2 regions of the Dietzia sp. 2505 genome follow, and region 1 is predicted to be linked to the other one. Evidence: riboswitches for the same ligand, from Rfam matches in the RefSeq annotation. Region 1 holds a riboswitch; the other holds the start of a gene.
What was found. A riboswitch is a leader RNA that binds a small molecule or an ion and turns the genes downstream of it on or off. The one in region 1 is predicted to bind cobalamin.

Region 1 (3,398 bases):
CAGAACAACACACCCCGGGTCTGTTCGGCGTCGGCCGCGATGAAGACGACGAACGAGGTCACGGCCGAGAACAGCTGGGTGGCGGCGACACCGGCGAGCACCACCCGGTCGGTCGTTCCGCCGGAGGCGAAGGCCAGTAGCAGGACGAACCCGAAGGCGGTCAGCGCCCCGACGAAAGCGCCCGTGGTGAGTCCGACCGCCCCCGCTCCGACGCCCAGGACCACGACGAGCACCGCGCCCGTGGATGCGCCGGAGGAGATGCCGAGGATGTACGGGTCGGCCAGGGGGTTGCGGAGCAGCGACTGCAGGATCACCCCGCACAGGGCGAGCCCGGCGCCGGCCAGAGCCGCCATCATCGTCCTGGGCAGGCGCAGGTTCCAGATGATCCCCTCCTGGATGCGCGTCAACCCCGACTCGGTACCGGCGAGTCGCGCCAGGGCCGACTGCGCCACGTCCCCTGCCGTCAGGCCCGAGGGGCCGATCGTCAGTACGAGTGCGATCGACACGCCGAGCACGCCCAGTCCGGCGAGCCACAGAACGGCCAGGGCGACTGGCCGCCGCAGCGGTGCCTGCCGGTCCGCCGGGTCCGGCCTGCCCACGATGACGGTGTGGCCGGCGTCGTCCTGACGAGGGCGGGTGTGTGCCGGCCCAGACCGTGGTCGAGCACCGGGCATCAGATCAGTTCGTCGGATTCGGCTCACCGGCCAGCCCGAGTTCCTTGAGTCCCGCCGCGACGGTCTCCACCCCGTAGACAGTGCGCAGGGAGGGGTTCATCTCGGCGCCGGTGAGCTCGATGAACCGCTTCCCGCGGACCGCCGACATCTCCCTGGTCACCGGGTTCGACTCCAGGTAGGCGATCTTGGCCGCTCCGGTCTCGGCCGTCTGGCTCCGGCGGGTCAGGTCGCCGAGGACGATGACATCGGGGTCGCGCTCGGCCACGACCTCCCAGTTGATCTGCGGCCATTCCTGCGTGGTGTCGTCGAAGACGTTCTCCACGCCGAGGGTGCGCGAGATGAGCCCCGGGGCGCCACAGCAGCCGGCCAGGTACGGGGACTCCGAGTTGGCGAACCAGAACATCGCCGACACCCCGGTCGCGTCCACGGTCTCCTGCGCCCTGTCGAGCCTGAGCTGCAGGTCCGTGACCAGCTCCTCGCCGGCCTGCTCCACCTGGAAGATCTGCGCGAGCTCGGTGATCTCCCGGTAGAGCAGGTCCGTGGTGAACGGCGTCTCGCGCTCTCCGTCACCGGAGTCGGAGATCTTGCCCACGCAGTCGGCGGGGGAGAGGTAAGTGCCCACACCCAACTCGTGGAACTGCTCGCGGGTCGCGACTCCGCCGTCCCCGAGGGTGCCGCCGAAGGAGGCCGTGACGAAGTCCGGCTCCACGTCGAGGACCGCCTCCATCGACGGCGCGTTGTCGGCCAACCGCGGGATGGCGGCGTTCGCCTCGGCGAACTCCTCGAGCACGGGGTCGGTCCAGGTGGCGGTACCGACCATCCGGTCGGCGAGGCCCAGAGCGAGCAGGATCTCCGTCGAGCCCTGGTTGAGCGAGACGATCCGCTCGGGGATCGAGTCGACGGTCACCTCCTGACCGCAGTTCTCTATCGGGCCGACCGCCGGGCCGGCGGTGGCAGCCGGGTCATCGGCTGCGCAGGAGGTGAGGACGAGGGCGGCGGCGCCGACGAGGGCGAGCAGGCCTGACTTACGCATGGGTGTACTCCGAGGTCGCGGGCCTGGAACGCGAAGCCCGATCATGACCAGGCGGTGGGGACCGCGAGGGCCAGCCGGTATTCGGACTCGGGATCCTCTGGACGGGGCGCCTTCCCAGATCCTGCGATCCAGTGGCATCGTGCCCCGCCATCACCCATACCGCTGCGCGTCAGTCCCGGACTCACACCGGGTTCCCGCGACCCCTCCGGGGTCATGCTGGCGATCAGACGTTAACACAACCGGACACGCCAGCCCGCCTGGGCGTTTCCCGCCGTGCGAGCCTACAGCCGCTGTATCCGTGCGAAGGGGTACCGCGCGACCGCCCCGACGAGCAGGGCGTAAGCGGCGGTGGCCGCGAGAAGCCCGGTCGAGGCGTCCAGTCGGAACTCGGACATCACTGCGGGGATCACCGCGACCACAGGCGCCAGCGCCAGGCCGGCGGCGAGCAGGCACCACGTTCCCACGAGCTGGTTCGCCCTGTGGGTCAGCTCGGGATCGCTGCGTACCCGCGCGGGTACGCGGTAGCCCTTGCGGGGATCGGCAACCCACCCGCGGTGTCCGGTGTATGCGGCGAGCGCCGAGGCGGCCGCGGCGAGGCCGAACGCCGTGGCGATGATCGTGTATCCCACCTCATCCCTCCTCAGCCCGGGTCACCGGATGTAACTGATGATGAACGCGGCGACCGCGGCGACCGCCTGCTCCTTCTTGTTCTCACAGTGGCTGCCGTATAGGGACTTAACGCTCCTCAGGGTCGGATGCGGTGGAGGGCCGGTTCGACCGCGGCCTTCAGATCCAGTCGACGATCTCCACGAGGTCGTCGGCCCCGGCTCCCTCCGGGATCACAGCGAGCGCGGGAGCGCCCGCGAGGTCGGCCAGGTGGGCGGTGCGTACCCGGCTGGAGAGCGTCCATCCGCCGGCCCCGTCGGGGCGGGCCGGCAGGATCCGCGCACGGCCCGGGGCGGAGAGCCGGTCGAGACCGGTCACCCGGGCCAGGACCGCAGGTCGCGTCCTGCCGGTGAGTGCGTCGACCAGCGCGCGGCCCGTGGTGGCGGCCGCGCTCACCGCCGCCAGGGGGTTGCCGGGAAGTCCCAGCAGTACGCGGCCGTCGGGCAGCGCCGCCACCAGTTGCGACCCCCCGGGTCGGACGCGGACCCCGTCGAGCACGATGGTCGCGCCCGCTCGCTCGAGGGCGGGGCGGAGGTGGTCGGCCACCCCGCGGCCGGTCGCGCCGACCAGGACGACGACGTGCACGGCAGGCTGCCCGGCCCCGCCGAAGAGCACCGAGTCCATGGCATCCGCGGTGTCCGGGCAGTGACCGGGCGGCCCGGTGCCAGCGAACCCCGCCCGTCCGAGCGCCCCGACGAGCAGCGGGCCCACGGTGTCGCGGATCCGGCCCGGCGGCAACGGCGACGGGCTGTCGGCGGGCATGACCTCGTCGCCCGTCGTCACCACGGTCGCGCGCACCGGCCCGCGGACCGTCACCGAGGTCAGGCCCGCCGACAGGGCCGCCGAGGCGAGCGCCGGGTCCAGCGTGACTCCCGCCTCCGTGAGCTCGTGGCCGGCGGTCCAGTCCTCGCCGGCCGGCCGCAGGTCATCCTGGCCGGTGGCCTCGGGCAGGGCCGTCACGACCGCGGGCCCGGATCCGTCCCGCGTCACCTCGACGAGCTCGTGGCGGAGCACCCTGTCACCGC
Region 2 (3,398 bases), 300 kb from region 1:
GATCATGAGCGCCAGCACGCCGTAGGTGATGGCGGGGACCAGCTCGGTGAGGAACATCCAGCGCCAGGCCTGGATCCCCAACCACAGTTCCTCGATCGCGCCACCGGCCACGGCTGCCAGCCAGGCGTCGGAGAGCAGGGCGACGAAGATGCCGGAGACGATCGCGAGCTGCTGGAGGGACCCGAGGCGGCCGCGGATCGAGGGCGGGGCCACCTCGGCGATGTACGCCGGCGCGATGACGGAGGCCGCACCGACGCCCAGGCCACCGACCACCCGCCACAGGATGAGATCCCAGGGGCCGAAGGCGAGCCCGGATCCGATCGCGCTGACGGTGAACAGCGCCGAGGCCAGGACCATGACGCGCGTGCGCCCCCAGCGGTCGGCGAGGCGGCCCGCGAGATACGCGCCGGCGATGCACCCGAGCAGGGCAGAGGAGACGACGAACCCGGTGAGGCCGGCGTTCATCCCGAAGGTCTCCTGGACGGCGTCCACGGCGCCGTTGATGACGGCGGTGTCGAAGCCGAAGAGGAAGCCGCCGAGCGCGGCGACCAGGGAGATGATCACCACCCGGCCGGTGTGGAAGGACTCCTCGTCCGAACCCTTGGCCGAGACGTTCCGTGTGGACATGGCGTACCCCGTTCCCGGGCCGGATGGACGTCCTGATGTCTGGTGAACGGAGCGTAGGCCCACTACGGGTGTGGCGCAAGTCACATATTTCTTTTCGATTCCGAGGTACGAGCGCCCTATTCGAGAACACGTTCTAGGCTCGAGGTGTCTCGCCGTCATACCGAAAGGGCCACCGTCGTGAGTGCCTCCCCCGAGCAGATCCGTGCCACCGCAGACTCCTACATCGCCGGGCTGGTCGCCGGCGATCTCGAGGCCGTGATGGACCTCTACGCCGAGAACGCGACGGTCGAGGACCCGGTCGGGGGCGGCACCGTCCACGAGGGCAAGGCGGCGATCCGGGAGTTCTACTCGTCCGTGGTGGCCATGAAGATCGACGGCGAGGTGATCGAGGCGCGGGTGTGCGGCGACGACCTGCTGTTCAACTTCGAGATCACCACCCACTTCGACGCCGACTCCAAGGCCACCATCAACGTGTGGGACCTGATGACCCACGACGAACAGGGCAAGATCCGTTCGATGCGCGCGTACTGGACCCCGGAGAACATGCGCTGAGCCGGGGTCGCGCGACTGGACTACCCTTCAGGCCATGATCACCGCCATCGTCTTCGTCCACGCCGAGACGGCGCGCATCCCCGAGGTCGCCGAGGCGATCGCCGAGATCGACGGGGTCTCCGAGGTGTACTCGGTGACGGGCACCATCGACCTCATCGTGCTCGTGCGGGCCCGCCGCAACGAGGAGGTGGCCGACATCGTCTCCGACCGCCTGAACAAGGTCCCGGGCGTGGTGGACACAGAGACGCACATCGCGTTCCGTGCGTTGTCCAAGCACGACCTCGAGGCGGCGTTCTCCCTCGGGTACGACGAGTAGACCCCCTCCCCGTGCGCACAGTTGCCGGGAGGTGCCCTCACCATTCCCGCTACGACTGTGCATACTGACATCACGACTTGCTGATCTCCGGATACGCAGGGGAAGACCGGTGAGAATCCGGCGCTGACCCGCAACGGTGTGTCGTCACCTCGGTGACGACGAGCCCGATTACCTGCCCGGAGGTTCGCGACTTCCGTCCATCGCCGAGGTCTGCGATCCGGAGTCCTGCACGGTCGGCCGCCGGCGTCGACGGCTGCCCACCTGCGGGTCTCGTGTGTTCGTGGGCAACACGACACGATCCGAGGTCTGATCATGTTCCGTCGCCAGTCCAGGTCCACCATCACGCTCGCCGCGCTGCTCGTCACGGGGGTCACCCTCGCGGGCTGCTCCCGCGGCGAGGCGCAGGAGGGCACCGCCTCCGGGGCGGTGTTCGCCGAGCCGGTGACCATCACCAACTGTGAGCGTGAATCCACGTTCGACGCCCCGCCCGAGCGGATCATCACGATGAACGCCCACGTCACGGAGACCCTCATCCAGATGGGTGCGGGGGACCGGATCGTCGGCCGCGGGTACGGGAACCGCGAGGACGTCCTGCCCGAGGTGGCCGAGGAGATGGAGCGGATACCCGGGCTCGCCGAGGAGTACCCCAGTTGGGAGCAGATCATCGATCTGGAGCCGGACCTGGTGGTGGCCGGCATGCGCAGCGCGTTCGACGAGAAGGAGGGCCGCAGCCGGGACGCCCTCGACGCGGCGGGTATCGACACCTTCCTGTTCTCCGAGTACTGCGGCGACGGGTTCCCGGACGTCTCCATGCTCGAGACCGACTTCTCCCAGCTGGGTCGGGTCCTCGGGCTGGAGGAGGGCGCGCAGGAGCTCACCGAGGGCATCGTCGACCGGATCGAGTCGGTCCGCGCCACCCTGGACGAGGCCGGCATCTCGGGGACCCCGACGTTCTTCTACGACAGCGGCGAGGCGGAGCCGATGACGATCGGCGGCGTCGGCATCGGCCAGCTGATCGGTGAGTACGCGGGAGCCGACAACATCTTCATCGAGGGCGACCGGCCCTACCTCAAGACCACGTGGGAGATCCTCGGCGAGCGCCGGCCGGAGGCGATCGTGGTGCTCGACTACGGCGCCACCAGCGCCGAGGACAAGATCGCCTACCTGCGCAACCAGCCCATCATGTCCACGACGCCGGCGATCCGCGACGACCGCATCGTGGTGGTCCCCCTCGCCGACTTCTTCGAGAGCTCCCGGATGGCGACGTCGGTGGAGACCATCGCCCGCGAGCTCCACCCCGACGCCTTCGGGCGCTGAGGTGGCGACAGTCGTCCACGACGGGGGCCGCAGCGCACGTGGCACGGGGGCAACGGTTCCGGACCCCCCGTCGGCTCCGAACCGCCGCGCGGAAGCATCCCGCCCCCCGTCGCAGCCCCGCCCCCCGTCACAGGCCCGCACCACGGAACCGCGCCGCGACAGGCGGCCGCTGGGGTTGGTCCTCGCTCCGCTACTGGGCCTCCTCGCCCTGTCCGTGGCGGTGGGGGTCTCCCTGGGGTCGGTGTCCATCCCACTCGGCGACGTCTGGGCGATCGTCGCCCACCGTGTGGCCCCGGGTTCCTTCACCCCGTGGTGGTCCGAGGCCCGCGAGGCGATCGTGATCGAGTCCCGGCTGCCGAGGTCGCTGATGGCGGCGGCGGTCGGCGCGTCCCTCGCGGTGGCGGGAGGCGTCGCCCAGGCGGTCACGCGCAACCCGCTGGCCGATCCGTACCTGCTGGGGGTGTCGTCCGGGGCCGGCTTCGGCGTCGTGGTCCTGACCGTCCTGGGTGTGGGGGCCGGGATGTGGGGTGTCTTCACGCTCCCGATGGCCGCCTTTCTCGGCGCCCTGCTGCCGCTGGCCGGGGTG

Region 2: it holds a riboswitch for cobalamin, as region 1 does, so the genes downstream of both, ABIE38_RS07230 (ABC transporter substrate-binding protein) here and ABIE38_RS08670 (ABC transporter substrate-binding protein) in region 1, are expected to answer to the same signal.

What each region holds. Positions count from the first base shown of each region.
Region 1 covers NZ_JBEPON010000003.1:379,247-382,644, forward strand. The annotation lists gene ABIE38_RS08665 (FecCD family ABC transporter permease) at 1-599, opposite strand, end outside; gene ABIE38_RS08670 (ABC transporter substrate-binding protein) at 679-1,707, opposite strand; cobalamin riboswitch at 1,763-1,943, opposite strand; gene ABIE38_RS08675 (hypothetical protein) at 1,989-2,336, opposite strand; gene ABIE38_RS08680 (NTP transferase domain-containing protein) at 2,494-3,398, opposite strand, start outside.
Region 2 covers NZ_JBEPON010000003.1:79,619-83,016, reverse strand. The annotation lists gene ABIE38_RS07245 (sugar porter family MFS transporter) at 1-627, opposite strand, end outside; gene ABIE38_RS07240 (SgcJ/EcaC family oxidoreductase) at 805-1,179, shown strand; gene ABIE38_RS07235 (Lrp/AsnC family transcriptional regulator) at 1,214-1,495, shown strand; cobalamin riboswitch at 1,568-1,689, shown strand; gene ABIE38_RS07230 (ABC transporter substrate-binding protein) at 1,808-2,812, shown strand; gene ABIE38_RS07225 (FecCD family ABC transporter permease) at 2,988-3,398, shown strand, end outside.